Regions from separate parts of the Pseudarthrobacter sp. NIBRBAC000502772 genome, predicted to be linked through region 2. Evidence: riboswitches for the same ligand, from Rfam matches in the RefSeq annotation. Region 2 holds a riboswitch; each other region holds the start of a gene.
What was found. Region 2 has a riboswitch for thiamine pyrophosphate ahead of thiD (bifunctional hydroxymethylpyrimidine kinase/phosphomethylpyrimidine kinase). Riboswitches for the same ligand answer to the same signal wherever they lie in the genome.

Region 1 (9,420 bases), 1.7 Mb from region 2:
GAATCCAGAAGCATGGCCCGCCCGGACTAGCGCCAGACGAAGTTCCAGGTCCCCATCCCAGCCGCGGCAACCACGGCGGCCGCCGCGATCAGCACACCGCCCGCCAGCACCCAGGCGTCCAGCGGCGAGTACGTGGATTCCCGCGCCCACGTCCGCTGCCCGGTGCCGAAACCGCGCGCTTCCATGGTGATGGCCAGCCGGGACGCCCGGCGGATGGCCTGGACCAGGAGCCCGAAGCTCTGCCCGAGGGTGGCCCGCAGCCGTTGCAGCGGGCTGCCCTGCGAGCCCACGCCGCGGGCCCGCCGCGCCATGCCGATGGTCTGCCATTCCTCGGCCATGAGTCCCACCAGGCGCATCGCGGCCAGCGTGCCGAGGACAAACCGGTGCGGCAGCCGGGCCTTCTGGGCCAGCGCATCGGCGAGGTCGGTGGGGTCCGTGCAGGTCATAAGCAGGATCGCCGGGAGGGCAATCGCGAGGCCGCGCAGCATAAAACCGATTCCCAGCTGAAGGGAACCCTCGCTGATCGACCAGATCCCGACGTCGAGCAGTACAGCGCCGCTGTCCGCCGCGACGATCGCCGTGCTCCAGCCGCCCAGGGCTGCCGCGATGATGAGCGGCCAGCCGCGCTGCCACAGCAGGCGCAGGGTGAGGCCGGCCAGCGGAAAGAGCGCCAGCTCGGCCGCAAGCGCCACCGAGGCGGACACCCAGTCGATGGAGAGCGCCAGCACCAGGGTGATGAGGAAGACGACGGCGAACTTGGCCAGCGGGTTGGCGCGCGTCAGCAGCGCGTGGTTGCCGCGGAGGGTCAGGGCATCCCTCATGCCGCACCTGCTTCCTGGCGGGCGCCGCCGCGCGAGGCCGGGCCGAGCCGCAGTCCGGCCCCGCCCAGGACTGCGCTGAATTCCTGGTCGTGGGTCACGGAAACCACGGAGGTCCCGGCGTCGAGCAGTTCTGAGAGGAACGAGGCGAGCTCGGCCCAGGTGTTGGCATCCTGGCCGAACGTCGGCTCGTCGAGGACCAGCACACGAGGGTGGGCCGCGAGGACAGTGGCCACCGAGAGGCGCCGCTTTTCGCCTCCCGAGAGCGTGTATGGATTGGCGTCCACCAGGTGCGTCAGGCGCAGCCGTTCCAGCAGCTCATCCACCCGCTCCTCGCCATGCCCCAGGTGCCGCGGGCCGAACATCAGCTCGTCCAGCACGCGGCCGGTCACGAACTGGTGCTCAGGCTCCTGGAACACGGTTCCGATGCGGGAAATCAGCTGGTTGGCTTTCCATTTGAAGGGATCGATCCCGGCCCCCTCGGAAAGCTCGACGGCGGCGGACACCTTCCCCGCCACCGGCGCCAGAAGCCCGGCGAGCGTCAGCGCAAACGTTGACTTGCCGGCGCCGTTGGGCCCCGTGACGGTGAGTGCCTGGCCGGAACGGACCTGGGCCGTGATGCCCAGCTGCACCGGTACGGGCGGGATGGTCCGGAAGCCGCGGCGCCGCGGACGCTCGCGGGAGACGGCCAGGTCCTCGGCCGCCAGCAGCAGGTCACCTGAGCCTGCGGACACGCGGCGGCGGGTTGCCGGAACATAGCCCGGCACCCAGACGCCTGCGCCGATCAGCATGTCCCGTGCCTCCGCGAGCACCTGGTCCGGCGGCCCGTCCAGCAGGACTGCGGACGTAGCGGAGGAAGCAGCGGAACCCGCTGCCGAGCCCGGCTGCAGCACCACAATCCGGTCCACCAGGTCCTTCCAGACGGACACGCGGTGTTCCACCACAACGAGGGTGGCACCGGTTTTGTCCAGGCAGCGGCCCACGGCGTCGCGGACTTCCAGCACGCCGGCGGGATCCAGGTTCGCGGTGGGCTCATCCAGCAGGATCAGCCCGGGCCGCATCGCGAGGATCCCGGCCAGCGCCAGACGCTGCTTCTGCCCGCCGGACAGGGCCGACGTCGGGTGGTCCAGCGGGAGCCGGCCCGCACCAGCGCCGCCGTCGGCGTTCAAACCGGAGCCCGCACCAGCGCCGTCGCTGGCGTTCAAACCGCCGCCCCCGGCACTCCGCAGCCCGACGTCGTCGAGCGCTTCATGGACGCGCCGCCAGATCTCGTCCCGTGGAACGGCGAGGTTCTCGGCGCCGAAGGCGACGTCGTCACCCAGGCGCGACAGAACAACCTGCGTTTCCGGATCCTGCTGCATCAGGCCCGAGCGGCCGCGTTGCCCGCGGGGCACCACACCGTCGATCAGCAGCGAACCGGTTTCGTCGGCGTCGTCCTCTTCATCCCCCAGCACCCCTGCGAGCGCGTGCAGCAGCGTTGACTTGCCCGCGCCCGACGGGCCCAGCAGCAGCACCCGCTCGCCGGGAGCGATGTCGAGGTCGAGCCCCCGGACGGCGGGGGCGGAACGTCCGGCATGCCGCCAGCCCCAGGCACGGGCGGACACCGCGGCGGGTCGTACTCCGTAAGCGCCGGCGTCGGAAGCGGTCATCAGTTGAAGACGGGCTCCGACGCTGCCTTCCGGGACGCGAACGAGCTCAGCACACCGGTCCTGGCCAGGCCGCGGGTGGCGATCCAGGACAGCGCGCCCGCAATCACCGCGCCGGAGATGGTGCAGAACACGATGTACGCGAGCTTGTCGCCGGGCTCGTAGGCGATGTTCCAGCCCCACGGCAGGAACGAGTCATTGAGGCCGCAGAACAGGCCCGCGCCGGCACCGGCCAGCAGCGCGGCGATGAGGTTGTACTTCTGGTGCAGGAAGGACTTGAACCGGAAGTTGCCGTACACCAGCAGGAAGAACACCAGCTCGGCGCCCAGGCCCTGGAGGAGTCCGGAGATCAGCACGGTGGCGCCGTACTGCGAGCCCATGATGAGTTCGCCGGTGGCGGCCACCGCTTCGCAGAAGAGCGCCGCGCCGGGTTTGCGGATGATGAGCATGCCCAGCACTGCCGGGATCATCCAGCCGCCGGCGATCAGGCCGGTCAGCGGGGGGTAAACGGCGTTCATGGGGGCGGAGACGATGCCGGCGCCCTGGGACCAGGCCCAGAAGATCACGCCGCCGGTGATGGCGATGAGTGCCGCCACCACGATGTCCACAACGCGCCAGGTATTGCCGGGTTTTTTGATTGCTGCAGTTGTCATTTTGGTCCTCCTGAGGAACAGGAGGGGAAAGTGCCCCGGCGTGCGGCGCTGCCGCCGTTTCCGGACACTTCGAGAACTCGACTCCCTTGCGCCGGTACTAACCGGATCAGGTTCGAGGGTCTGCGGCTGTCCGCACTCTCAGCGCCCACCTGCGGTTCCCTGGCAATGCCAGTGATGTCCGACGGCGGCGCTCCCCTGTCGTAAATAAATCTGCCCTGATGGGCGTGCTCCAGTTTACACCGCGGGCGGGGTAGATTGTGGGCCATGACTGCCAACAACCCGACTGTGACTGCGTTCAATCCTGATTCGACGGTGCCCCAGCCGGCGGGGCTGCTTGAGGCCCTGATTGCCCGGGTCGAAGCCGAGATCAACGAGCTGCAGTTTCCGCATTTCAGCAAGGACGACTCCCTCAACCTCGGGCTGCTCCTGGTGGAGCTGGGCAAATCGCGCCGGCTGCCTATCGCGATCGACATCACCAAGGGCGAGCAGGTCCTTTTCCATGTTGCCCTGGACGGCGCCACCCCCGACAACGAGCACTGGATCCGGGCCAAGCAGCGCACCGCCGCCAGGTATGAGATCCCGTCGCTGCTGGTGGGCCTGCGCGGCAGGCTGCACGGCGGCCGGATCGAGGACCACGGCTGGTTCGACGAGTCCACCTACGCCCCGCACGGCGGCTGCTTCCCGGTCTACGTCGCCGGTGTGGGTGCAGTGGCCACGGTGACGGTCTCGGGCCTGCCACAGCAGCAGGACCACGATCTGGTGGTGGAAGCCCTGCGGGAGATTCTGGAGTCCATGCAGCCGGGTTAGGCTAAAGGAAGTCCCGGATCCGCTCACAAGGAGTTCAACGAATGAACCTGTTCATCAAGCTGCTCGGCACTGCAATCAGCATCGGCGCCGGGTTCGTCGGCACCAAGGTGGTCAATACCGTGTGGGAAAAGTCCACCGGCCGGAAGCCTCCCACCGGCAAGGACGAAGACACTCCCACCACCCTGCGCTCGGCCCTGACGTTCGCGCTCATTTCGGCCTCGGTCAGCACCATCATCCAGGTGCTCGCCAACCGCGGCACCCAGCGGGCCATCACCCGCTTCGCCAAGTCCCAGGACATCGTCTAACCGCACCACCAGCCCCTGAGTTCTTGTCCAGATAATCGGTTCAGACCGGCCGAGATACCCGATTATCTGGACAAAAACTCACACGGGACGCTGGGGCTGCGCGTGTCGCTCAGTCCCGCCGGCCGCCGTCGGACGCTTCATCCCTGGACGATTCATCCCGGGCCGATTGGGCCGCCTTCTGAACCACGGCTTCGAGTTCATCGGAGCTGAGCAGCTCACGGTGCAGGTGTTTGGTCCGGTAACCGGCGCGGCCCACCATATGGGCGGAAACCGGCACCGTCAGCAGCTGGAAAATCCAGGCCACCAGCAGCACCGGCCACACCCACCAGGTGCGCAGCTGCAGGCCGATGGCCGCCAGGAGCAGGAACAGCCCCAGCACCTGCGGCTTGGTGGCCGCGTGCATCCGGCTCAGCAGGTCCGGGAAGCGGAGCAGGCCCACGGCGGCGGCGAGCGACATGAGGGCACCCACCACCAGGAACACCGCCGACACGGCATCGATGACGTTATCAACCACGCTGGCCTCGGGATTCATTGGCTTGCTCCCGCCGGTCGGCCACGTAGCGCGCCACGGTCACCGACCCGATGAAGCCGACCACGGACAGCGCCACCAGCAGCATCAGGTTGTTCAGGTGCCGGTTGACGGCCATGTCGATGCACAGGGCCGCACCGAGGATCGCGAGCAGTACGTCGGAGGCCAGCACCCTGTCCAGCAGCGACGGGCCGCGGGAGATCCTGATGATGGCTCCCGCCGCTGCCAGCGAAAGAATGACTGCGGTGACAGCCAGGACGGTCTGCATCATGCTGCGGCCTCCTGCCGGATTGCTTCGAGTTCCTCGCGGGTGCCCATGATCCTGATCAGGCCCGCTTCGATGGAGCGGACTTCCTTGCGCAGGCTTTCCACTTCTTCCGGGCTGCTGACATTGAGCGCGTGGAGGTACAGGGTGGACGTTGACCGGTCCACTTCCACCACCAGCGAGCCCGGGATCAGCGAAATCACGTGTCCGGTGGCGGTGACCATCAGATCCTGGTGGCTCCGCAACGGCACCGCGACGACGGCGTTGATGACCCGCGGGCCGCGGACAGCCGCCAAGTACATCACCTCAACGCTGGCTGCCGCCACCCTGCCCAGGAAACGCAGGGCAAATGGCACTGCATAAAGAATGTTGAACCTGCCGCTGAGTTCCACCGGCGGCAGGTAGAAGATCCGGGCCACGAGCACGGCCAGCAACGCGCCGAAGAGCAGGTTGCCGGGGCTGAAGTCCTGCCACAGGGCGCCCCAGACAATCACCAGCCATACCAGCAGGGGCAGTTCCTGGCGGAGGGAAATCCGGCGGCGGCTCATTTGCCCCCACCGTCTTTCAGGGCCAGCGGGGGAACGTCCGTGTCCTCGCCCAGCACGGCCTGGATGTAGGCGGACCGGTCCAGCATTTCGTGGGCGGCCTGGTCCGAGACAGTGAACAACGGGCCCGCAAAAACAGTGAGTGACACGCCCAGGACCACCAGGCCCAGGGTTGACCCCACCATGGTGCGGGGCAGCAGCGTGACGTTTTTGCGGCCGGCCCGGCTGCCGGTATCCGAATCCTTGGGCTCGGCCAGCAGGACGGGGTCCGGGTGCTCGGCGTCCGAGGGCTTGCGCCAGAAGGCGCGGTTCCAGACCCTCGCAACGGCCAGCAGCGTCAGGAGGCTGGTGACCACGCCGCCGACCACCAGGGCGTAGGCCAGGGGCGTGCCCAGTTCGATGCCCGCCTGGATGAGCCCCACTTTCCCCAGGAAACCGGAGAACGGCGGGATCCCGGCCAGGTTCATGGCGGGGATAAAGAACAGCAGGGCCAGCATGGGTGACAGCTTGGCGAGGCCTGCCAGCCGGTCCACGGAGGAGCTGCCGCCGCGGCGTTCGATCAGGCCCGTAACCAGGAAGAGGCTGGTCTGGATGGTGATGTGGTGGGCCACGTAGAACACGGCGGCGCCCAGCCCGGCCACCGAGGACATCGCCAGGCCGAACACCATGTAGCCGATGTGGCTGACCAGGGTGAAGGACAACAGACGTTTGATGTCGCTCTGGGCCAAGGCGCCGAGGATTCCCACCACCATCGTCAGCAGCGCCGCCACCATCAGCGGAGTGTTCAGGCTGTCCCCGGGGAAGAGCAGGGTCTCCGTGCGCACCATCGCGTAGACGCCCACTTTGGTCAGCAGGCCGGCGAACACGGCGGTGACCGGCGCGGGCGCCGTGGGGTAGGAGTCAGGCAGCCAGAACGACAGCGGGAACACGGCCGCCTTGATACCGAAGGCCACCAGGAGCAGCACGTGCAGCAGGGTCCGGGTTCCCTCGTCCAGGTCCGCGAGCTTGATGGCGAGGTCGGCCATGTTCACGGTTCCGGTGGCGCCATAGACCATGGCGATGGAGATCAGGAACAGCACCGAAGACACTACGGAGACCACCACGTAGGTGACGCCGGCGCGGATGCGGGGGCCGGTCCCGCCCAGTGTCATCAGCACATAGCTTGCCGTCAGCAGGATCTCGAAGCCGACGTACAGGTTGAACAGGTCCCCGGACAGGAACGCGTTAGAGACCCCGGCCACCAGGATCAGGTAGGTGGGGTGGAAGATCGACACCGGCGCGTCCTGGTCGCCGTCGGCCATGCCCTGCCCCGTGGCGTAGACCAACACAGCGAGGCTAATGGCCGACGACACCACGAGCATGAGGGACGAGAACTGGTCCACCACCATGGTGATGCCCCACGGCGGCAGCCAGCCACCGATGGTCACGGCGGCCGTTCCGCCGTCCCACACGGAGGCCAGCAGCAGGCACTCCAGCAGGAGGGTCAGGGACAGCACGCCGATGCTGACCGCGCGCTGGGCACGGGAGTGCCGGATCAGCAGGAAGGCCAGGGCGGCACCGAGGATGGGAAGTACGACGGCGAGCGGGGCAAAGCTTGCGATGTTCACTTCACACCTCCTTCGGGACCAGGGGTTACGTTCCGCGAGCCGGGTTGCTCTTCGGCGGCGGCATCCGCGGCAGGAATCTTCTTGGCACCGGCCGTGACGGAACCCCCGGCCCCTTCCGGGCCGTCCGCAGCCGCTGGGTGGTCCGAGACCGTGCTCCCGTCGCCGCCAAGCATGGTCAGGGGAAACTCGGAAGTCTCGGCCGGGATCGGGGCGTCGTCCTCCGCGTCGAAGCGGGGGGTCTCGGCGACCCGGAGGTCCTCGACGTCGTCCTGGATCTCGTCCTGGCGGGCCAGGACCCACGTGCGGTAGATGATGCCGAGCATAAAGGCCGTCACGGCGAAGGAGATCACGATCGACGTGAGGATCAGGGCCTGTGGCAGCGGGTCCGCGTACTCATGCGCGCCGGTGTCCTTGTTGTACAGGGGTGCCAGGCCGGCATAGCCGCCGGTGGCCAGGATCAACAGGTTAGTGGCGTTCGCCAGCAGCATCAGCCCGAGCAGGACACGGGTGAGGCTGCGTTCCAGGATCAGGTAGATGCCGCACGCATACAGGGCACCCATCACGGTCAGCAGGGTCAGGTTGACGCTCATCCTCGGCCCCTCGCAGTGGTTTCGGCGGGGACGCCCACGGGTTCCCGCACCTGGGCAGTCGCAGGGGCGTCGTCGTCTGGCGAGTCCTCGGCGGGCGCAGTTCTCTGCTCTTCAAAGTGTTCATCGATCTCGGAGCCCAGGCTGCGGAGGACGTCCAGCACCAGGCCGATCACCACAATGTAGACGCCGATGTCGAAGATGGTGGACGTAACGAACTTGATGTCCCCGAACACCGGCAGCCAGAGTTCGATGATGGCGGTCTGGAATACCTGGCCGCCCAGCAGCAGTGGCACCACACCGGACGCCGCCGCAGTGGCGAGCCCGATCCCCAGCAGCGTTCCGGCGCCGACGGGCGTGGCCTCGCGCAGTTCGAACCGGCCGCCGGCCAGGTAGCGGATGGCCAGGGCAAGTCCGGCAGTCAGGCCGCCGGCGAAGCCGCCGCCGGGCAGGTTGTGGCCGGCCAGGAGGAGGTAGAGCGAGAAGATGATCAGGGAGTGGAAGATCAGCCGCGTGACCACTTCAAAGATGATGGAACGCCGTTCCGGTGCCAGGGTGCGCCCCGCCACGATCCAGGCATCCCGGGCGGAGGCGGCGAATTTGCGGCTGATGGCCAGGGCCGCGGCTTCCCGCGACCCGGGATCCACTGCGACCTGGCGGCCGACGCTGCCCTCGGCAATAGTTGCAGAGACCCTGGTCCGGTCGCCGCGGCCGCGGACGAAGATGAGGCTGGCAACACCTGTGGCGGCCAGTGCAAGGACGGATATTTCACCGAAAGTGTCCCAGGCGCGGATGTCCACCAGAGTCACGTTGACGATGTTCAGCCCGCCGCCGCCTTCATAGGCAAGGCGCGGGAATTCCAGGGACACGGGGACGGCCACCCGGGCGCCCATGGCGTGGATGGCGGCGAAGACCATGGTGACGCCGAACGCCGCCCCGATGATCACGCGGACCACCCGGTACTTGCCGCCGGTGCGGTCACGGAGTTCCGCGGGCAGGCTTCGCATGGCCAGGACAAAGGCCACCAGGATGATGGTTTCCACAAGCATCTGCGTGAGGGCCAGGTCCGGCGCGCCCTGGAGCGCGAACATCAGGGCAATCCCGTATCCGGTGACGGACACCATCAGCACGGCGAGGAACCGTTTGTTGGCCTTGACCGCGGCCAGCGCGCCGATCACAATTCCCGCCCCGACCACGGGCTGCAGCGGCGAGTAGGGATCGATGAAGTACAGGTTGTCCGGCAGCGGCTTGCCCGCCAGCACCATCGCGGTCAGCGGCAGCGCAAACGCCATCGTGAGGATCACGGCGAGGTAGAAGTACAGGGAACCACGCTGCGTGCGGCCCGTAATCCAGACCGCGGTGTCGTCCAGGGCGCCGATGGTGAGCTGGTACATGCGGTCGCCGTCGATCCAGCCGGGAACGCGGGACTGCGCGCGGGCCACCAGGTTCCGTCCGAAGTACATCGCCAGGCCGAGGGCAAACGTGAGGGCGGTCAGTCCCAGGGCGGGGGTGAAACCGTGCCACAGCGCAAGGTGGCCGGCCTGCTCGGCCGGTGTGCCGGCGTCGGACGCGGTGGAGGCGAACAGCGCGGCGTAGGGCTGGACCCAGGCGTCCACTGACGCCGGCCAGAGGCCGTAGACGATGCTGAGGACGCTGAG
Region 2 (9,420 bases):
GCGCCCGGGTGGAAGTGGGTGCCACGCTGGCGAACGATGATCTCGCCTGCGGAAACTACCTGGCCGCCGAAGCGCTTGACGCCGAGGTACTGGGCGTTGGAGTCACGACCGTTGCGAGTGGAACTCGCGCCTTTTTTATGTGCCATTTGAAATGCCTGCCTTTAAATTCTGGGGAATCTGCTGAAGAACCTGAACAGTAACGAAGAGTTACTTGATACCCGTGATCTTGACCTTGGTCAATTCCTGACGGTGACCCTGGCGCTTCTTGTAACCGGTCTTGTTCTTGAACTTCTGGATGACGATCTTCGGACCACGGAGGTCTTCGAGGATCTCAGCCGTAACCGTTACCTTGGCCAGGTCCGCAGCAGCAGAGGTGACTTTGTCACCGTCTACCAGGAGCAGTGCGGGCAACTCAAAGGTGCTGCCGGCTCCACCGGGGACGCGGTTCAGGGTAACGAAGTCTCCAACGGAAACCTTCTCTTGGCGGCCGCCTGCGCGGACAATCGCGTACACCACTTGGGAACTCACTTCTCTCGACGTTTATTACTAAATTTGCGTGCTGAACCCTGTTCCATAATTGGCTGGGTTCTCGCTGTGCCTCAACGCCGTGGGGTCGTAACCCAAGTGTTGGCGTAAGCACCGAAGATCTAGAATACGCTAATTTTGCCTTCGGCCGCAAATGAGGCTGGTTACGGCAGGTTGTCTGTGATAGGACCCACAAGCAGGTACTGCACTGACAATCCAAAACCGTGCCTGACTATCGTACAGGCCGCACGGGCCCCAGCCGGTCAGGAATGAATTCGCGGCGCGTCGAAGAAATCCACCTCGAACCGGCACGACTGCCTGAAAGCCACCAGCATCGCCGCCCGTTCACCCGTGGAAGCACTCCGGCCGGCGTCGTCAGCCAAGGCGATGGCGTCACGCGTGGCCTGGGCGAAATCCTCGTCAGCATAGGCCCGCAGCCAGTCGGCATAAGGATGTGCTGCCGGTGCACCCGCAGCCAGGAACTCCGCGTGCAGAGTCTGTCCCACTTCGGCATACAGCCAGAAGCACGGCAGTACCGCCGCCACGAGGACCGCGTAGCTGCCGGAGGCAGAGGCCGCCAGCAGGTGGTCCACGTAGGACTTGGTGACAGGTCCGAGGACGGAGTCCACTGTCCTGGTGCTTAGCCACGTGCGGTGCAGTTCGGACTCGACCTCAAGGCATTGCTGGGCCGACTTTGCCCAGAACAACTGGGCGGCTTCCGTGGGCGCCAGCGCACTGGCCCGGGCAAGAACCCGCGAATAGCCGTTGAGGTAGATGGCGTCCTGGGCGAGGTAATAGGCGAACTGTTCCTCAGCCAATGTGCCGGCCGCCAGGTCGCGGATGAAATCCAGCCCGTAGATGGCTGCAAGATCCGGCTCCGACGCCCGCCGCAGCGTCTCTGCGAATTCGCCGGCTGCCGGAACCTGTTGCATGTGGTGGAAGTGGTTGATGGGGCCGTTGCCCGCGCCCACCTCAAGTTGGTCAGCGGCCTGCAGCGCGCCCACCAGCCAGGGCTTCACTTTCCGCAATGAGGCTTCCCAATCCCCCAGCCGCGCCTGAGCCGTGGCCATGGCCGCTGACAGCGAGCAGCCGGTGCCATGGCTGTTGCGCGTGGGGATCCTGTCCCCGCTCACTTCCACCACCTCCCGGGCGAGCAGCCCGGCAGCGTTGACCAGGGCATCCGGGCACGCACCGCCGTCGAGATGGCCGCCCTTGACCAGGACGGTGGCACCGGTCGCGGCGGACAACCGCTGCCCCTGCCCGAGCGCGTCGTGCCATTGCCTCGCCTGCGGCTCCCCCACCAGGATGGCCAGTTCCGCCAGGTTGGGGGTGATCAGGTCCGCGAGCGGGAGCATCTCCCGCAGGGCCGCCTCGGCAGACTCCTGCAGCAGCCGGTCGCCGCTCGTGGCCACCATCACCGGATCAAGAACGACGACGGCGGGACGCACCTTTTCCAGCCAGTCGCGGACCACGCCTATCACCGCAGCGTCGCCCAGCATGCCGATCTTGACCGCGTCGATGGTGATGTCATCGCTGATGGCATCGAGCTGCTGGCCCAGGAAGGACGCCGGCGGGACGTGAACCGCCTGGACCCCCTGGGTGTTTTGGACCGTCAGCGCGGTGATCGCCGCCATGCCGTAGCCGCCAAGGGCTGCAATGCTTTTGAGGTCGGCCTGGACGCCCGCGCCCCCTGAAGGGTCCGATCCGGCAATGGACAGCACCCGCGGGACGTCACGCAGCACCCGGACCGCAGAAGATCGGCCTGGTCCGGGCTGGACCTCAGCCCGGGTTGCTGGGGTCTCCGGCAGGGTCGCCGCGGGTGTTGCAGGAGGAAGGACAGAAGTTGAAGCCAAAGGAGACATCCCTTCGCCGGTGCTAACCGGACAGGTTCAACGGGTGTGGATCTCAGCCGGCTCTCTGCGCGGCACCCCGTGTCAGTCACCAGCCTAGCGTTCCTCGCGACTTAACGCCGGACGCCCGGACGCAGCCTGTGAATCACAGGCTGCGTCCGGGCGCCGTTGTATTGGCTTGCCCTGCTGCTTGGTCAGAGCTCCGAGGCCGGAACCCCTACGCCCAGGATGATGGGCGCGTTGGCGGCAACCGGCTTGTCGGCCACAGGAGCCTTGACGGGCTCCGGTGCCTTGGCGGCGTGGGTGTGTCCGGCGGCAGCCGCCGGAACGGCTTCGTGATGCTCTACGGACGTGGCGTTGGCTGCGCCCTGGGCACGGCTGGCACTCCGGTTCCGCCGGGGACGGCGGGCGCGGGGCTCCTCGGTGTGGTCGGAGTAATCCCTCTCCGCCGCGGCTGGCTGCTGCTGGCGGGCAGGTTCGGCCGCCCGGCTTTCAGTTGCATGAACTGCCGGCAGCGTGCTTTCCGCTACAGGAGCCGGCTCACCAAGGTGGGCGAAGGCCTCCGCGAGGCGGTCAAGTGTCAGGGCAGGTGCGTGCGGCTGGTCATCGTGGTGCGCAACGAACGGAAGCACCACCTGCTCGCCGCCGAATGTCAGCACTGCGGCCGGGCGGCCGCTGGAGTCCGTTTCGGACTGCCCAACCGGAGCCGGCACTGGAGCCGCAGGCTGCCGGCCCGCGGCAGCTGATGCGTGCGCCACCTCGTCGTCATGCAGATGCGCAGCGTGGGCTGCGGCCGCAATGTTCGCAAGCGCCGCCCGCGTGGCCTCCGCCTTCGCATGGCGCTCGGCATCGCTGGCCTCCGGGTGGACCGTGTGGATCTGCACCGGAGCTGCCGGTGCTGTTTCCAGCGGCTGGCCACTCCGTCCGCGGCGGCGCTTCCGGTCAGTGCGGCCACCCGGCTGGCTGTCCGGGCGCTGGCTGTCAGTCCGCACGCTGTCAGTGCGCTGGGCTTCCGGGCGGCTGTCTACCCGCTGCACGTGGTGCTCCGCGGCTACCGTGTTGGCGCGGCGGTGTTCCACGGGGTCGTCGTGGGTGACAATTCCGCGGCCTGCACAGGTTTCACACTGCTCGCCGAAGACTTCCAGGAGCCCGGTGCCCATGCGCTTGCGCGTCATCTGCACGAGGCCCAGCGAGGTCACTTCGGCCACCTGGTGCTTGGTCCGGTCGCGGCCCAGGCATTCCACCATGCGGCGCAGGACAAGGTCGCGGTTGGATTCGAGGACCATATCGATGAAGTCGATGACGATGATGCCGCCGATGTCGCGGAGCCGGAGCTGCCGGACCACTTCTTCAGCTGCCTCGAGGTTGTTCTTGGTGACGGTTTCCTCGAGGTTGCCGCCGCTGCCGGTGAACTTGCCGGTATTGACGTCCACCACGGTCATGGCTTCGGTGCGGTCAATGACCAGCGAGCCGCCCGAAGGCAGGAAGACCTTGCGTTCCAGGGCCTTGTGGATCTGCTCATCGATCCGCCACGCAGCGAAGATGTCCTGGTCCTTGGTCCACTTTTCCAAGCGGCCCACGAGGTCCGGGGCCACATAGGTGACGTAAGCCTCGATGGTGTCCCAGGCCTCTTCACCGGAGACGATCAGCTTGGAGAAGTCCTCGTTGAAGACATCACGGACCACCTTGATGGTGAGGTCAGGTTCGCCGTAGAGCAGCTCCGGCGCGAGGATCTTGGTGGACGTGGACTGGCTTTCGATGCCCTCCCACTGCGCGCGCAGCCGGTTGATGTCGTGTGTGAGCTCCTCTTCCGAGGCGCCTTCGGCAGCGGTGCGGACGATGACGCCGGCGTGCTCCGGGAGGCGGTCCTTGAGGATGCGCTTGAGGCGGTTTCGCTCGACGTCGGGCAGTTTGCGGGAGATTCCGGTCATGGAGCCGCCAGGCACATAGACCAGGTAGCGGCCGGGCAGCGAGATCTGGCTGGTCAGGCGTGCACCCTTGTGGCCCACGGGATCCTTGGTGACCTGGACCAGGACGGTGTCGCCGGACTTGAGCGCGTTTTCGATCCGGCGCTGCTTGCCTTCGAGGTTAACTGCCTCCCAGTTCACTTCACCGGCGTACAGGACGGCGTTGCGGCCGCGTCCGATGTCAACAAACGCCGCTTCCATGGACGGCAGGACGTTCTGCACCTTGCCGAGGTAGACGTTGCCGATCAGGGAGTCCTGCTGGGTCTTGGAAACAAAGTGCTCGGCCAGGACGCCGTCTTCGAGGACGCCGATCTGGATTCTGTCGTCGCGCTGGCGGACGATCATCTGCCGGTCAACTGATTCGCGGCGGGCCAGGAACTCGGCCTCGGTGATGACCGTGCGGCGGCGGCCCGTGTCGCGGGATTCGCGGCGGCGCTGCTTCTTGGCTTCGAGGCGCGTGGAACCCTTGACTGAGGTGACGCGGTTGTTGACCGGCGCTTCGGTCGCGGCGCGCGGCGCGCGGACACGGGTCACCGTGTTGGGCGGGTCGTCGCCTTCGCCGCCGGTCAGTTCCAGATCCTGGTCGCCACGGCGGCGGCGGCGGCGACGGCGGGACGTCACGCCCTCATCGGCCTGCCCGGCGGACTCCTCATCGGTTTCTTCGGCTGCGCCTTCGTCGCCTTCGGTTTCCCCGTCAGCATCGCTTTCGCCTGTGCGGCTGCGGCCACGGCGGCCACGGCTGCGGCGCCTGCGGCGGCCGTTGGCGTCGTCCGCTTCGCCGTCTTCGGCGTCGTCCTCTTCCGGCTCTTCAACCGCGGCAGCAACCGGCGCGGGGCGGACCACGGTGCTGAGGTCGGGGGCCTGGAAAAGCACCGACGTGGTGGACGCCGGCTCAAGGAAGAGTGAACTGAACGGGCTGGCAGTCTCAGCAGCAGCCGGCTCTTCAAGCGGCGCGGCGGCAGCATTGACCGGGGCAACGGCGGCAGCATTGACGGGGGCGACGGCGGCTGCTGCGGGCTCGGCGGCCTCCGCAGCGGCGACTTCCTCTGCTTCGGGGGCCAGCGTTGCTGCAGTTGCAGGGGCTGCCTGCTCTGGAGCGGCCTGTTCCACGGCCGCGGGTGCGATGTCGGGGGCAGAGGTTTTGCGCGTGGCCACGCGGCGGCGGCGGACAGGCTTGGTCTCCGCTGCAGCCTCGGGGGCTGCGGCTCCGGCCTCAGGTTCGACGGCGGGCTCTACGACGGTCTCGGTAACAACGGCGGCAGGTGCCTCCAGAACCTCAGCAGCGAAGGCCGGCAACGGTTCGGCGGTCTCGACCTTCTTACGTGCGCGGGTGCGGCGGACCGGCGCCTTAGGCTCCGGTGCGGCGTCCGTCGCAGGCTCAGCCTCGGCCGCCTCCTTTACCGGTGCGGAATCTGCTACCGGTGCGGAATCTGCGGCCTTCGGCACTGCCTTCCGGCGTGTCCGGGTGGCCTTCTTGGGCGCTTCCGTGGCCTCGGCGACGGCTTCATCATTAACGGCTGGTGTTTGTTCGTTTTCCATATGTGGCAACACTCCTGCCCCTGGCGTACCGCCACATCCGGCACCCATTGGGGCACATATTGTCAAAACCCGCAGGCGTTGACAGAAGTCAAGTGGATACTCCCAGGTTCGCACCGGCAGAGGGGTGCGGCAGCCCGTGGGAGCCGTCGGCTGTGTCCTGAAACCCGTTGTTCTACACGCCACAACCAGGTGCCGACCAATGGAATTGCGGGAAGCCGGATCAGAGAATCCGAAGCCTGCCCTGCTCATCATTGGCGGTCTTGAAACAAGCCACCGGACCGGAGTCCGAATGTGGGTCGGCCTCCAGCCATGTTCATTCTCTCACACCCGGGCTGAAAGGCGGCGGAACCACGGGCAACGGATCGGTACATGAGTGCGCTGACTGAATGCTGCTTGCAGCCACCGGCGTTACAATCGGGGCAAGGAGCACCCGAAGCAAAGGACGCCACACACCATGCCCAGCATTTCCTCCCACGGCACCGACACGCCGGCTGCCTCCCCTCCTGCGGAGCCGTTAGCCGCCACGCCCGGGAGCGTGCCGCCGATGGCACGCAACCGGCCCTTCGGGTGGCTATTGGTCATCACCGGCGCCATCGGCTGGCTGGCCTCCGGAGCGCTGGTCCTGGAAAAGCTCGCTGTCCTCGAGGATCCGAATCACGTAACGGCCTGCGACGTTAATCCGTGGATCTCCTGCGGCCAGGTTATGCAGACGTGGCAGAGCTCGGCGTTCGGGTTCCCTAACATGTTCATTGGCATCGTGGCGTTCGCCGTCATCATCACAGTGGGCATGGCCCTGCTCTCCGGCGCCACGTTCGCACGCTGGTACTGGGCAGGACTCCAGGCCGGCGTCACGCTCGGCTTCGCGTTTGTGGTGTGGCTCTGGTCCCAGGCCCTCTACGACATCCACATCCTGTGCCCGTTCTGCATGATTGTCTGGGCCGCGATGATCCCGCTCTTCGTCTGGGTAACCATCCGAAACGTCGTCCACGGCATCATCCCCGTCCCCTCAGGTGCAGCACGCGTGCTGGGCGAATCAGGCTGGATCATCACGGCGTTGCTGTACGTGGCAGTCATCGCCAGCATCTTCTTCGCGTTCATCCAGGTGTTTGCCGGAACCTCAGGCTTCTAACGCGGACCCCGCACAAACGCACAAAGGCGCCAACGGACAAGCGCGAACGGACACTTGAGGCCCCGGTTTCCCGGGGCCTCAAGTGTCCGTTCGCGCTGTGGACTCAAATGTCCGTTCGCGCAGTTCGCGGGTGGACTTTAGTCCTGGAACCAGATCTTGATTTCGCGCTCGGCCGAGTCCACGGAGTCAGAGCCGTGGACCAGGTTCTGCTGGACCTTCAGGCCCCAGTCGCGGCCGAAGTCGCCACGGATGGTGCCGGGAGCCGCAGTGGTGGGATCCGTAGTGCCGGCCAGGGACCGGAAGCCTTCAATGACGCGGTGGCCTTCGAAGATCGCGGCCACCACCGGTCCGCTGAGCATGAATTCAACGAGGGGCTCGTAGAACGGCTTGCCCACGTGTTCTTCGTAGTGCTGCTCCAGCAGTTCCCGGCTGGCGTCAACCTTCTTCAGTTCGGCGAGGGTGTAGCCTTTGGCCTCAATGCGGCCCAGGATGGCGCCGCTGAGGTTGCGGGCAACGCCGTCGGGCTTGATCAGTACCAGGGTGCGCTCAATGGTCATAGCTGCTCCAATGCGTAATGGGTGGTTTCGGGACAATTCTACGAGGCTTCCGGGGTGTCCCCGTGCGACGCGTTCCACTCGGCCTGGTCGCGTTCGCGCTTTGCGGCTTCGGAGTCGATCCGGATGCCGGTGCGGATCCCATACCACCAGGCCAGGCCGAACAGCCCGCCCACAAGGAACATCATGGGCTCAACGATGCCCGTCAGGATCAGCACAATCTGCAGGATCCAGCCCAGTCCCACGCCCCAGGGCTTGGATAGCACCGCGCAGGCCAGGATCATCACCACGCTCAGTGCGATGCCGATGCCCAGGATCAGCGCCGGCGGAAACTCGCCGCGCCTAAGTCCAAAGACGGCCAGCGTTGCGAAAAAGACCACAAACGCTTCAAGCAGCAGGACGGTGGAGGCAAACATCACCTTGGTGGACCGGCGCTTCTTGGGCATTCCCGGGCGCCACTCGCGCTGCGCTTTGGTCAGCTTCGCCACGGCTAGGCCTCCGTCTTTCCGAGCAGGATCCGGGCTTCCGCCACCAGGGTGATGGACCCCGTCACCAGCACGCCGCCGGAGAGGTCGTCGCTGGCTTCGGCGCGTTCCACGGCCCATTCGAGGGCGTCGTCGAGCTTCTCAGCAATGTGGATGTTGTCTTCGCCGAAGCCCATTTCCACCGCCAGTTCAGCAAGTTCGGCCGCGGGCACTGCCCGCGGCGAGTTGGACTGGGTAAAGCAGTATTCCTGGGCGATCCCGCCCAGGGACTCCTTGAGCTGGCGCAGGATCTCTTCGGCGTCCTTCTCCTTCAGGACTCCCACTACCGGCACCAGCCGGGTGAAGGTGAAGGCCTCCTGGATGGCCTCGGCCGAGACCCGGATGCCGTCCGGGTTGTGGGCCGCGTCAACAATGATGGTGGGCGCCGTCCGGACAACCTCAAGGCGGCCGGGGGACGTGACGGATGCGAAGGCCTCCTGGAGCACCTCGGCGTCAAGTTCCTTCTCGCCGCCGAAGAAGGCCTCAAGGGCTGCCACGGCCACTGCCGCGTTCTGGGCCTGGTGCGCGCCGTGCAGCGGCAGCAGCAGTTCCGGGTACCGGCCGGCGATGCCCTGGATGCTCACCACCTGGCCGCCCACGGCGACCGTCCGGGATTCAACGCCGAACTCCACACCTTCAAACCGGAAAGGGACTGCCACTTCCTTGGCCTTTTCGAGCAGCACCTGCGCAGCATCAACGGGCTGCGAGGCACTGATGAGGTAACCGCCGGGCTTGATGATGCCGGCCTTCTCATAGGCAATGTCCTCGGTGGTGTCGCCCAGCAGGTCGGTGTGGTCCAGCGAGATGGGGGTAACCACCGAAACCAGGCCGTCGCCCACGTTGGTGGCATCGGTGATGCCGCCCAGGCCCACCTCGATCACGGCCACGTTGACGGGCTGGTCCGCGAAGATCGCGAAGCCCAGGATGGTCAGGCACTCGAAGTACGTGAGCCGGGGCTCCCCCGCTGCTGTGAGTTCGTCGTCGACGATCTGCAGGTACGGGCGGATCTCGTCCCAGATCCGGACGAACGTTTCGTCAGAAACGGGGTGGCCGTCGATGCTGATCCGCTCGGTGACCTTGGACAGGTGCGGGCTGGTGTAGCGGCCGGTACTCAGGCCGTGCGCGCGCAGCCCGGCCTCGATCATCCGTGCCGTGGAGGTCTTGCCGTTGGTGCCGGTCACATGGATGATCGGGAATGCCTTGTTGGGCTCCCCCAGCACGTCCATCGCCCGGAACAGCGGCGCGAGACGCGGCTCCATCTTGTTTTCCGGCGCACGCCCCAGCAGCTCGGCGTAGACACTTTCCACGGAGAATTCGTCAGTCATGGCTCAG
Region 3 (9,420 bases), 410 kb from region 2:
CGCGCCTCACTCGGGCCGAACGCATGGTGACCCTGCTGGCCGAAGACTACCCGCTGACGTGGGACGACGTCATCCACCATGTGGCTCCCGGGGCGACCATGGGGCGCCCGCATATTGCTGATGCCCTGGTGGCGGCCGGTGTGGTGGCAGACCGCTCCGAGGCGTTCACGTCCATCCTGACGTCCCATTCGCGCTACTTTGTCCAGCACTACGCACCCGACCCCGCCACCGCCGTCGAACTGGTCCGTGCCGCTGGTGGTGTTCCCGTGTTCGCGCATCCTGTGGCGTCCGGCCGGGGCCGGATCGTGGGGGAGCGCACCTACCTCGACATGATCGACGCCGGCCTGGTCGGCCTGGAGATCGACCACCGCGACAACCCCGAGGAGGGGCGGGAATTCCTCAGGGGCCTGGCAGCCAAGCACGGGCTGCTGATCACCGGCTCGTCGGATTACCACGGAGCGGGCAAACCGAACCTGCTGGGAGAAAACCTGACCACCGCGGACGTGTTGGCGCGGATCGAGGAACTTGGCAGGGGAACCGCTGTGGTGCGTGCGTGATCAGTTGGGCGGGAACGACGTAAAGGTTGCCTTGGCACCCAACCGCTTGGCCATCACATCGATGGCCGGCTGGTTCTGGTCCACACACACGAACTTCCGGTCCAGTTTGGCCGCCACGGCGCCCAGGGTTCCGGAACCGGCGAAGAAGTCCAGGCACCAGTCACCGGGTCGGCTTGACGCCGACACCACACGGCGGATGAGGCCCTCGGGCTTCTGCGTGGGGTAGCCGGTTTTTTCCTTGCCTGTGGGGGAGACGATGGTGTGCCACCAGACGTCGGTGGGCAGCTTCCCGAGCTCCCGCTTCGCCGGTGTCACCAGGCCCGGCGCCATGTACGGCTCGCGGTCCACCTCGGCGTTGTCGAAGTGGTATTTCGCCGGGTTCTTGACGTACACGAGGATGTTGTCGTGCTTGGTGGGCCAGCGGTACTTGGCGCGGGCACCGTAGTCGTAGGCCCAGATGATCTCGTTGAGGAAGCATTCCCGGCCGAAGATCGCGTCAAGCATCACCTTGGCGTAATGGACCTCCCGGTAATCCAGGTGGAGGTACAGCGTGCCGTCGTCAGCCAGAAGCCGCCAGGCCTCCACGAGCCGGGGTTCCAGGAATGACCAGTAGTCACTGAATGCGTCATCGTACCGGTGCAGGGCGCCCTTGATGGTGTCGTAGGAACGCCCCTTGAAGCCCACGCGGTCGCCGTCACCGTCGGTGTTCAGCACCATCCGGGTTTCCTGGCGCTTCTGGACCCTGCCGGTGTTGAACGGCGGGTCAACGTATATCAAGGTGAAGGCGCCGTCCGGCAGCGAGGGGAGGAACTCCGCGTTGTCCGCGTGAACCACCAGGTTGCTGCCGTCCGGCGCCCAGACGGTGTCAGTCATCGAGGCTGTTATGCCTCGGTGCTGCGCTGCTGCGGGCCGTTGTCGGCACCGGCCACCACTTCGCCGTTGCGGCGGCGGGTGCGGGTCCGGCTGCGGCGGGCACGGGGGTCCACTTCGCCTTCGGCCGGAGCCGCAGCAGCCGGTTCGGGGGCGGGGCTGGTGCCGGCGGTCGCCGCATCAGAGGTACGACGACGGCGGTCGCCGGAGCGTCCGCCGGGCTCGCTGGTGCGGCGGCTGCTGCTGTCGCGAGCACCGGAGCGGCCGGCGTCGCGGCTGCTGTCGCGCCCGCTGTCACGGCCACCGCTGGGACGGGTGTTCTTCTTGCCGGTCTCGCCCAGGTCCTCGAGGACCTCGGCGTCGACGCCGGCCAGCACACGCTTGTTGCGGGGGAGGCGGCCCTTGGTGCCTTCCGGGATGTCCAGCTCTTCGTACAGGTGCGGCGAGGAGGAGTACGTTTCCACGGGCTCCGGGACGCTGAGTCCCAGCGCCTTGTTGATCAGGCCCCAGCGCGGCATGTCGTCCCAGTCGACGAACGTCACTGCTGTGCCCTTGTTGCCCGCGCGGCCGGTGCGGCCCACCCTGTGCAGGTAGATCTTTTCATCTTCAACGCACTGGTAGTTGATGACGTGCGTGACGTCGTCAACGTCGATGCCGCGGGCGGCGACGTCGGTGGCCACCAGGACGTCCACCTTGTTGTTGCGGAAGGCGCGGAGCGCCTGCTCACGGGCGCCCTGGCCCAGGTCACCGTGGATGGCGGCGGCGGCGAAGCCGCGGTCCACGAGCTCCTCGGCAACCTTCGCGGCGGTGCGCTTGGTTTTGGTGAAGATGATGGTCCGGCCGCGGCCGCGTGCCTGCAGGATGCGGGCAACGACCTCGATCTTGTCCATGCTGTGGGCACGGTAGATGAGCTGGCGGATGTCGCGCTTGGTGAGGCCCTCGTCGTCCGGATCAGCGGCCCGGATGTGGGTGGGCTGCGTCATGTAGCGGCGGGCCATGGCGATGACCGGGCCGGGCATGGTGGCAGAGAACAGCAGGGTCTGGCGGACTGCGGGGGTACCGGCGATGAGGGTTTCCACGTCCGGCAGGAAGCCGAGGTCCAGCATTTCGTCGGCCTCGTCGAGGATGACCATCTTGACGTTCTTCAGGACCAGGTGCTTCTGCTTGTAGAGGTCGATGAGGCGGCCGGGAGTACCGACAACTACCTCGACGCCGTTCTGCAGGGCCTCCACCTGGGGCTCGTAGGCACGGCCGCCGTAGATGGTGGTGATGCGGGCGTTCCGCTTGCGGGAAGCGTTCTGGAGATCATTGGCCACCTGGACGGCCAGCTCGCGGGTGGGCACGATGACCAGGGCCTGCGGTGCACCCGGAACGGCGAGCCTGTCGTAGCCGGCGTCGTCCGGACCCACCACGCGCTGCAGCGCGGGAATGCCGAAGCCGAGGGTCTTGCCGGTGCCGGTCTTGGCCTGCCCGATGATGTCGTGGCCCGAAAGCGCCACCGGCAGGGTCATGGCCTGGATGGGGAAGGGGTGGGTGATCCCGGCGTCGGCGAGGGACTCCACGATGTCGGCGCGGACGTTGTAGTCAGCGAAGGATTTCTCCTCGATCTCGTGCGGCTTCTCGTCCGAGATGATGGTTTCTTCGGGTTCGATCGTCTCGATGCCGGAGTCGTCAGTCAGGATCTGGTGGGTATGCAATTCACTCACAGGGGAGTTTCCTTATTCATTTGGGCATTGGCGCTGCCTGCTCAACGGGCCGGCCAACGTGGCCGTTCCGGAGCACGCTCGAAGCGCGCAAGCAAATCCAGTGGAAGCCGATCGCGGGCTATCAAAATGCTGGCACTGGTGACCAACGGGTGCATCTCAAGATCGCGTAGGGGCGGGCTTGTTGAATTCAAAATCAAGGAAATCAACGACCGGGCATCCATATCTACTTCTTCAGTCTAGCCGTACGGACCCTGAATCCCGGCTTTGGGCCGATCAGGCGGCGCGCAAAACCTTTAGGCCAGCAGCTCGAAGTGGACCTCGCGGGCAGCGATGTCGGAAGAGATCAGGCGGACCCGCACCTTGGTGCCGGATTCCAGGTCACCGCCGCACCGGGCCGTCACGGCGGGTTCGGCGATCTGGATGATCCCCGAGGGGCCGTTTCCATTTTTTGCGGCTCCGTTCCTGGTGCCGTTCCCGCTTTTCCCGTTGCCGTTGTCCTTCTGCGGCTTGGAGCCGGAAATCACGATCGCATCGAATTCCTGGCCCACATGGTTGACCAGGAGCGCGGCCTCCACGGTGTCCAGCGCCATGCGTTCCATCCGAGATGCCAGCTGGTCGGATCCGGCCATGATCTCCGGCAGGGACGGCAGGGCTTCCCGCGCCCAGTCCGGTACCGGCTTGCCGTTGCTCAGGGCTTCGCAGATCACCAGGACAAAACGGTCGATCAGACGCCGGAGCGGTGCCGTAGTGTGGGCATAGGCAGCGCCGATGGCGGACTGGATGGCCTCTTTCGGGACTGTGCCGTCGAACGCCGTGTAGCTGGCGCCGCGGAACAGCATGCCGGCTGAGTGCAGGATGGCCAGTTGCCGGGGCTCGGTCGGGTCAAGGCTGCGGAGGTATTCGCCGTAGCTGATCTTGCCGTCCCACGGCTTGCCCAATGCCTCAGTCTGGATGCGGAAGTGACGCAGGGAGCGCTCGTCCGGGGCGGGCATGGTGCGCAGGATGCCCACTTCTCCCGCCAGCATCAGGTCTGCCGCCGCCATCCCCGTCATCAGGGAGATCTGGGCGTTCCAGTCCTCCACCGGAAGCTGCGGCGCCGCGGCAATCCGGTAGCCGCCGTCGGGCAGCTGCACGATTTCCTGCTCGGGCATGTTCAGGCTGGCGCCGCCGCGCTGCCGCTCCAGTTCAACGCGCTTGAGGCCCACTTCCTTCAGGAGCTGCAGGACAGGGCCGGCCGTCCCGGCGTCGAATTCGGCCTGGACTCCCTTGTAGCTCAGCTTGGCCCGGCTGCGGATGGTGGCCCTCTGGACGCTCACAGTGGAGACCTGCGCGGCGTCGTCCAGCCCGAACTCCCAGACGTAGGCGGAACACAGCTGGCCGGCCAGAAGGCTGCCTGCCCCTTCGCTGATGACTTCCGGGTGCAGCGGGATACGGCCGTCAGGGGCGTAGAACGTCTGGCCGCGGCGCCGGGTCTCGGCGTCCAGTCCGCCGCCGGGGCGGACAAAGGACGGCACGTCAGCGATGGCGTAAAGCACCCGGTAGCCAGCGGCCGCACGCTCGATGAACAGCGCCTGGTCCAGGTCAGTGGACGACGCCGGATCGATAGTGAGGAAGGCCACATCCGTCAGGTCAGCACCCGGCAACTCGTGCGCGGCCACTGCCGCTTCCGCGTCCCGGACCGCCTCCGCCGGGTAGGGCCCCGGCAGTTCCAGCTCGGTCCGCAGGGCGCTCAGCGCCGCCGCGAGGTCGTTCGTTTGCTCGTGGACATTGGGGGCCAACCTATGATGTGACACGAAAATCAGGTTAGCTCGATTTCCACGGATCGTGCACGCCCGCCGCCCGCCACGCGGGGGATTGTCAGGATGCGCCGGCGTCCAGGGCCGCCAGGAGTGCCACGGCCGCCGCTGCGGGGTCCGAGGCTTCGGTGATGGCACGCACCACAACAATCCTGCCGGCGCCGGCCTCCACCACCTGCTCCACGTTGCCGAGATCGATGCCTCCGATAGCAAACCAGGGCAGCGTGGCCTGGGTGCCACCGGCAGCGCGGACGGCTTCGGCCGCGTACCGCACCAGGTCAAGGCCGACGGCGGCCCGGCCCGGTTTCGTCGGAGTGGCCCAGACCGGTCCTACGCAGAAGTAGTCCAGGCCGCCTTGGTCAGTCAGCCCACCGGACAGCCGGATGGCCCCTTCGATCTGCTCGGCGCTGTGCGTGGAAAGGCCGATCACGGCTGGTGCCCCGAGCAGCGTGCGGGCGGAAGCGACCGGCAGATCCTTCTGCCCGATGTGGAAGACGGGGGCGCCGGAGAGCAACGCGATATCGGCACGGTCATTGACTGCCCACAGCTTTCCGTGGCGTTCGGCCGCGGCCTGAAGCACGGCCAGCAGCTCCAACTCCTCGGCTGCCTCGATGGCCTTGTCCCGGAGCTGGATGATGTCCACGCCGCCGGCAAACGCCGCGTCCACAAACTCGCCAAAGTCCCCGCGGTCCCGGCGCGCGTCGGTGCACAGGTACAGCCTGGCGCTGTGCGGGAGGCCGGTGTTTGTGCCGCCGGCGGAGTCTGTTCCGGTCAAGGATTCGGGAGCGGCGGAGGGGGCGGAGGGCGTGCCTGCAGCGGCGAAGGATTGCGCGTTCATGGAAACCAGCCTAAGTCCCCTAAACTGGGCGGGTACTGCGGGAGCCCGATGCAGCCGTCACAAAGCGGCCGGGCTGAGAGGGCGTCAGAGCCGACCGCTTGACCTGATCCGGCTAGTACCGGCGTAGGGAAGGAACATATGCCCCCCGCGATAAGCAGCCCACGTGAGCCCGCACCAGCCAGCCCGGCCACCGCCCTGCACGCCGACGTGGCCGTCATCGGCGGCGGAGTCATCGGCCACGCCATAGCCTGGGAAGTCCGGCGATCCGGCCGTTCCGTCGTGCTGATCGATGAAGCGCCCGGCAACGGCGCCAGCTGGGCAGCCGCCGGCATGCTGGCCCCTGTGAGCGAACTGCACTACCAGGAGGAAGACCTCCTTGAGCTGATGCTGGCATCCTCGGGCCTGTGGCCTGCCTTTGCGGCGGACCTCGCCCTGGCCGGGGCTGGCGATACCGGATATCTGACGACGCCGACCCTCGCCATCGGCGCGGACGCTGCGGACCGCCGGGCGCTGATGGACCTGCGGGCCGTGCAGCAGGCCAGCGGCCTGGTGGTGGAACCCCTGACTGTCCGTGAGGCCAGGACCAGGGATTCCCTGCTCAGTCCGGCCATATCCTGCGCCCTGGACATCCCCGCCGACCACCAGGTGGATCCACGGAAACTCGTGGCGTGCCTCCAGGAAGTCCTGGCCCTCCACGAACCGGAAGCAGGAACCGCCGTGGCAGGTGCCCGCGCGGGATTCGCCGTTGACCAGCGTGCCGCTGCCCTGCTCTGGGAGGACGGCCGCGTCATCGGCGTGAGGCTCGCCCACGGCGGGACTGTCCAAGCCAGGGAGACCATCGTGGCCAACGGATTGCAGGCGGGGTCGCTGGAGGGCCTGCCGGTTGGACTGCACCTGCCCCTGCGGCCCGTCTACGGTGACATCCTGCGGCTGGCTGTTCCGCAGCACCTGCGCCCGCTCCTCACCTCCACGGTCCGCGGAATGGTCCATGGTGTGCCGGTCTACATCGTTCCCCGGCAGGACGGCACGGTGGTGATCGGGGCTACGCAGCGGGAAGACGCGCTCGCCGGGACGGGCGACGCCGCTGTCTCGGCGGGCGGCGTCTACCAGTTGCTGCGGGACGCCCAGGTTTTGGTGCCGGCCGTCTCGGAGCTTGAACTCCTGGAATGCACGGCACGGGCAAGGCCTGCGACCCCGGACAACGCCCCTCTCCTCGGCCGCGTACCGTCTTCCGCACCAAGGACGGGGAACACAGCGGACATTGCCGGGCTGATAGTTGCCACCGGATTCTTCCGCCACGGAGTGCTCCTGGCCCCGGCGGCGGCGGCCATCTGCCGGGACCTGCTGGATGGCCGGACGGACCCGCGATGGGAGGCCCTCAGCCCGGCCCGCTTTTCAGGAACGCACCACGTAGCCGGCATACAAGCCCCACGCAAGGACATCAGCAGCACGAAGGCCCTCGACCCACAGAAGGAATCAGCATGAACATCACCCTCAACGGCTCGCGCCATTCCGTGGCGGACGACGCCTCCATCACCACCCTCATCAGCCAGATCACTGGCCGTCCCCTCGCGGCCAACGGCCAGTCAACAGACGGGCAGAAACTCGGCGTCGCCGTCGCCCATAACTCCGAAGTAGTACCCCGCAGCCAGTGGTTCGTCACGGCGCTCGCCGAAGGTGACGACGTCGAACTGGTCACAGCAGTCCAGGGAGGCTGACACCATGACAGTAACCAGCAACATCAGCACACAGAACCTGCCAGAGGCCGCCGACAGGCTGGTGATCGACGGCGTCGAGCTCGGCTCCCGCCTCATCATGGGCACCGGTGGCGCCCCCAGCCTCGACGGGCTCGGCGCCGCCCTGCTGGCCTCTGGAACCGAGCTGACCACAGTGGCCATGCGCCGCTATTCGCCGGCTGAATCGGGGTCCCTTTTCCAGCTCCTGGTGGACCACGGGATCCGGATCCTGCCCAACACCGCAGGCTGCTTCACCGCCCGGGAGGCGGTCATGACGGCGGAGCTGGCCCGCGAAGCGCTGGAAACCGACTGGCTCAAGCTGGAAGTCATCGCCGACGAACAGACCCTGCTGCCGGACGCCGTGGAGCTGGTGGACGCCACGGAACAGCTTGTGAACCGGGGCTTCAAAGTGTTCGCCTACACCAACGATGACCCGGTCCTGGCGCTGCGGCTGGAAAACCTGGGTGCCACCGCGGTCATGCCCCTCGGAGCGCCCATCGGCACCGGCCTGGGAATCCTGAATCCACACAACATCGAGCTGATCGTCTCGCGCGCCTCGGTGCCCGTGGTGCTGGACGCCGGCATCGGAACGGCGTCCGACGCCGCCCTGGCCATGGAGCTTGGCTGTGACGCCGTGCTGCTGGCCACCGCGGTCACGCGGGCGCAGAACCCGGCACTCATGGGGGAGGCCTTCAAACACGCCGTCATCGCCGGTAGGCTGGCGAAAGCGGCCGGCAGGATTCCGCGCCGCGAGCACGCCCTGGCGTCATCGGCCATGGAAGGCCGGGCAGAGTTTCTCTAGGCCGCTTTCTCCAGGCCCGGCGCCCTCGGCCAAACGCCGGGGCGGCTCACCGTTCGAGCCGAGGAGGCCGCCATGGCCGGCAAACACGACACACTCACACGCGAGCGGATCGAGGCCGTCCTCGCCACGCTGCCCGACTGGCAGTACCGGCAGGGCGGGCTCGTTGCTGTCTATAAGACGCCGACGGCGGCCGCCGCACTGGAGCTGATTGCCGCCGTCGGACGCCTGGCGGAAGAACAGAACCACCACCCGGACCTTGACTGGCGCTACAACAGGGTGCATCTGCGCTACACGTCCCATGACGCCGGAGGCGAGGTCACTGAGCGGGATGCCGCTGCTGCCGCGGCCGTGAGTGCTGCTGCCGTTCGGCTCGGCGCCACAGCCCAGCCCGTGGGTTAAGCCGCCGGGTTAAAGGACCGTGACCACGCACCCTGCTGGGGTGGTGGTCACGGGTTCTTAAGGAAAAAGGTGCGGCCTAAAGCTTGAGCGCCTGCGTCAGCCGCCGCGTATCGTGGCTTTCGCGCGTCCGGCCCAGGTAGATGACCGTCCCGATGGCAGCGACGGTGCCGAGCGCCATGGGCAGGACCCAGGGAATCCACGTCAGGCCCGGCTGGTAGCCAAAACCTGCCGCGATGAAAATGATCCAGCTGACCGCGCCCACCACCACGGCAACCCCTGCGGGCAACCCTGTGCCGTACCGCGTATGGCGCTTGTCATTGGCCCAGACAACAAAGCCTGCGGCCGCAGTGACCAGGACAACGATGGTCAGCGAAAGCATGGAATCTCCTCGGAAAGCAGCGGCCAGCCGCCATAGGGGGCTGGCCGCGGACGTGCTAGAACTGGCCGAAACCGACCTTGCGTGCCTCTTCGGCGCCGATTTCCACGTAGCCCAGGGCGTTGCCGGGAACGATGATGATGCGTCCCTTGTCGTCCTTGAGGCGGAGTTCGCTGCCCTTGGTGATGGCTTCTTCAACGACCGTAGCTACAGCGTCAGCATCCTGAGCCGATTCCAATACGATTTCGCGGCCAATGTTCTGAATGCCGATCTTAATTTCCAAAAGGGGGCCTCCCAGCCAATCAAAGTTTCTTGGGTTCTCTTATTTGTAGTCTAGGAC

Region 1: another riboswitch for thiamine pyrophosphate. It lies ahead of NIBR502772_RS00880 (ECF transporter S component); the one in region 2 lies ahead of thiD (bifunctional hydroxymethylpyrimidine kinase/phosphomethylpyrimidine kinase).
Region 3: another riboswitch for thiamine pyrophosphate. It lies ahead of thiO (glycine oxidase ThiO); the one in region 2 lies ahead of thiD (bifunctional hydroxymethylpyrimidine kinase/phosphomethylpyrimidine kinase).

What each region holds. Positions count from the first base shown of each region.
Region 1 is NZ_CP041188.1:168,044-177,463, forward strand. It holds gene NIBR502772_RS00870 (energy-coupling factor transporter transmembrane protein EcfT) at 27-821, opposite strand; gene NIBR502772_RS00875 (ABC transporter ATP-binding protein) at 818-2,467, opposite strand; gene NIBR502772_RS00880 (ECF transporter S component) at 2,467-3,117, opposite strand; TPP riboswitch at 3,183-3,324, opposite strand; gene NIBR502772_RS00885 (heme-degrading domain-containing protein) at 3,382-3,924, shown strand; gene NIBR502772_RS00890 (DUF4235 domain-containing protein) at 3,966-4,229, shown strand; gene mnhG (monovalent cation/H(+) antiporter subunit G) at 4,339-4,761, opposite strand; gene NIBR502772_RS00900 (monovalent cation/H+ antiporter complex subunit F) at 4,736-5,029, opposite strand; gene NIBR502772_RS00905 (Na+/H+ antiporter subunit E) at 5,026-5,571, opposite strand; gene NIBR502772_RS00910 (Na+/H+ antiporter subunit D) at 5,568-7,175, opposite strand; gene NIBR502772_RS00915 (Na(+)/H(+) antiporter subunit C) at 7,172-7,765, opposite strand; gene NIBR502772_RS00920 (Na+/H+ antiporter subunit A) at 7,762-9,420, opposite strand, start outside.
Region 2 is NZ_CP041188.1:3,284,785-3,294,204, forward strand. It holds gene rpmA (50S ribosomal protein L27) at 1-146, opposite strand, end outside; gene rplU (50S ribosomal protein L21) at 208-516, opposite strand; gene thiD (bifunctional hydroxymethylpyrimidine kinase/phosphomethylpyrimidine kinase) at 789-2,387, opposite strand; TPP riboswitch at 2,370-2,467, opposite strand; gene NIBR502772_RS15190 (Rne/Rng family ribonuclease) at 2,570-5,881, opposite strand; gene NIBR502772_RS15195 (vitamin K epoxide reductase family protein) at 6,336-7,010, shown strand; gene ndk (nucleoside-diphosphate kinase) at 7,148-7,567, opposite strand; gene NIBR502772_RS15205 (DUF4233 domain-containing protein) at 7,606-8,052, opposite strand; gene NIBR502772_RS15210 (folylpolyglutamate synthase/dihydrofolate synthase family protein) at 8,055-9,413, opposite strand; gene ileS (isoleucine--tRNA ligase) at 9,417-9,420, opposite strand, start outside.
Region 3 is NZ_CP041188.1:3,697,051-3,706,470, reverse strand. It holds gene NIBR502772_RS17105 (PHP domain-containing protein) at 1-557, shown strand, start outside; gene NIBR502772_RS17100 (site-specific DNA-methyltransferase) at 558-1,430, opposite strand; gene NIBR502772_RS17095 (DEAD/DEAH box helicase) at 1,439-3,133, opposite strand; gene NIBR502772_RS17090 (RNB domain-containing ribonuclease) at 3,427-4,926, opposite strand; gene thiE (thiamine phosphate synthase) at 4,991-5,767, opposite strand; TPP riboswitch at 5,795-5,915, shown strand; gene thiO (glycine oxidase ThiO) at 5,906-7,252, shown strand; gene thiS (sulfur carrier protein ThiS) at 7,249-7,485, shown strand; gene NIBR502772_RS17070 (thiazole synthase) at 7,490-8,305, shown strand; gene NIBR502772_RS17065 (4a-hydroxytetrahydrobiopterin dehydratase) at 8,378-8,704, shown strand; gene NIBR502772_RS17060 (hypothetical protein) at 8,781-9,083, opposite strand; gene NIBR502772_RS17055 (DUF3107 domain-containing protein) at 9,139-9,363, opposite strand; gene NIBR502772_RS17050 (TetR/AcrR family transcriptional regulator) at 9,414-9,420, opposite strand, start outside.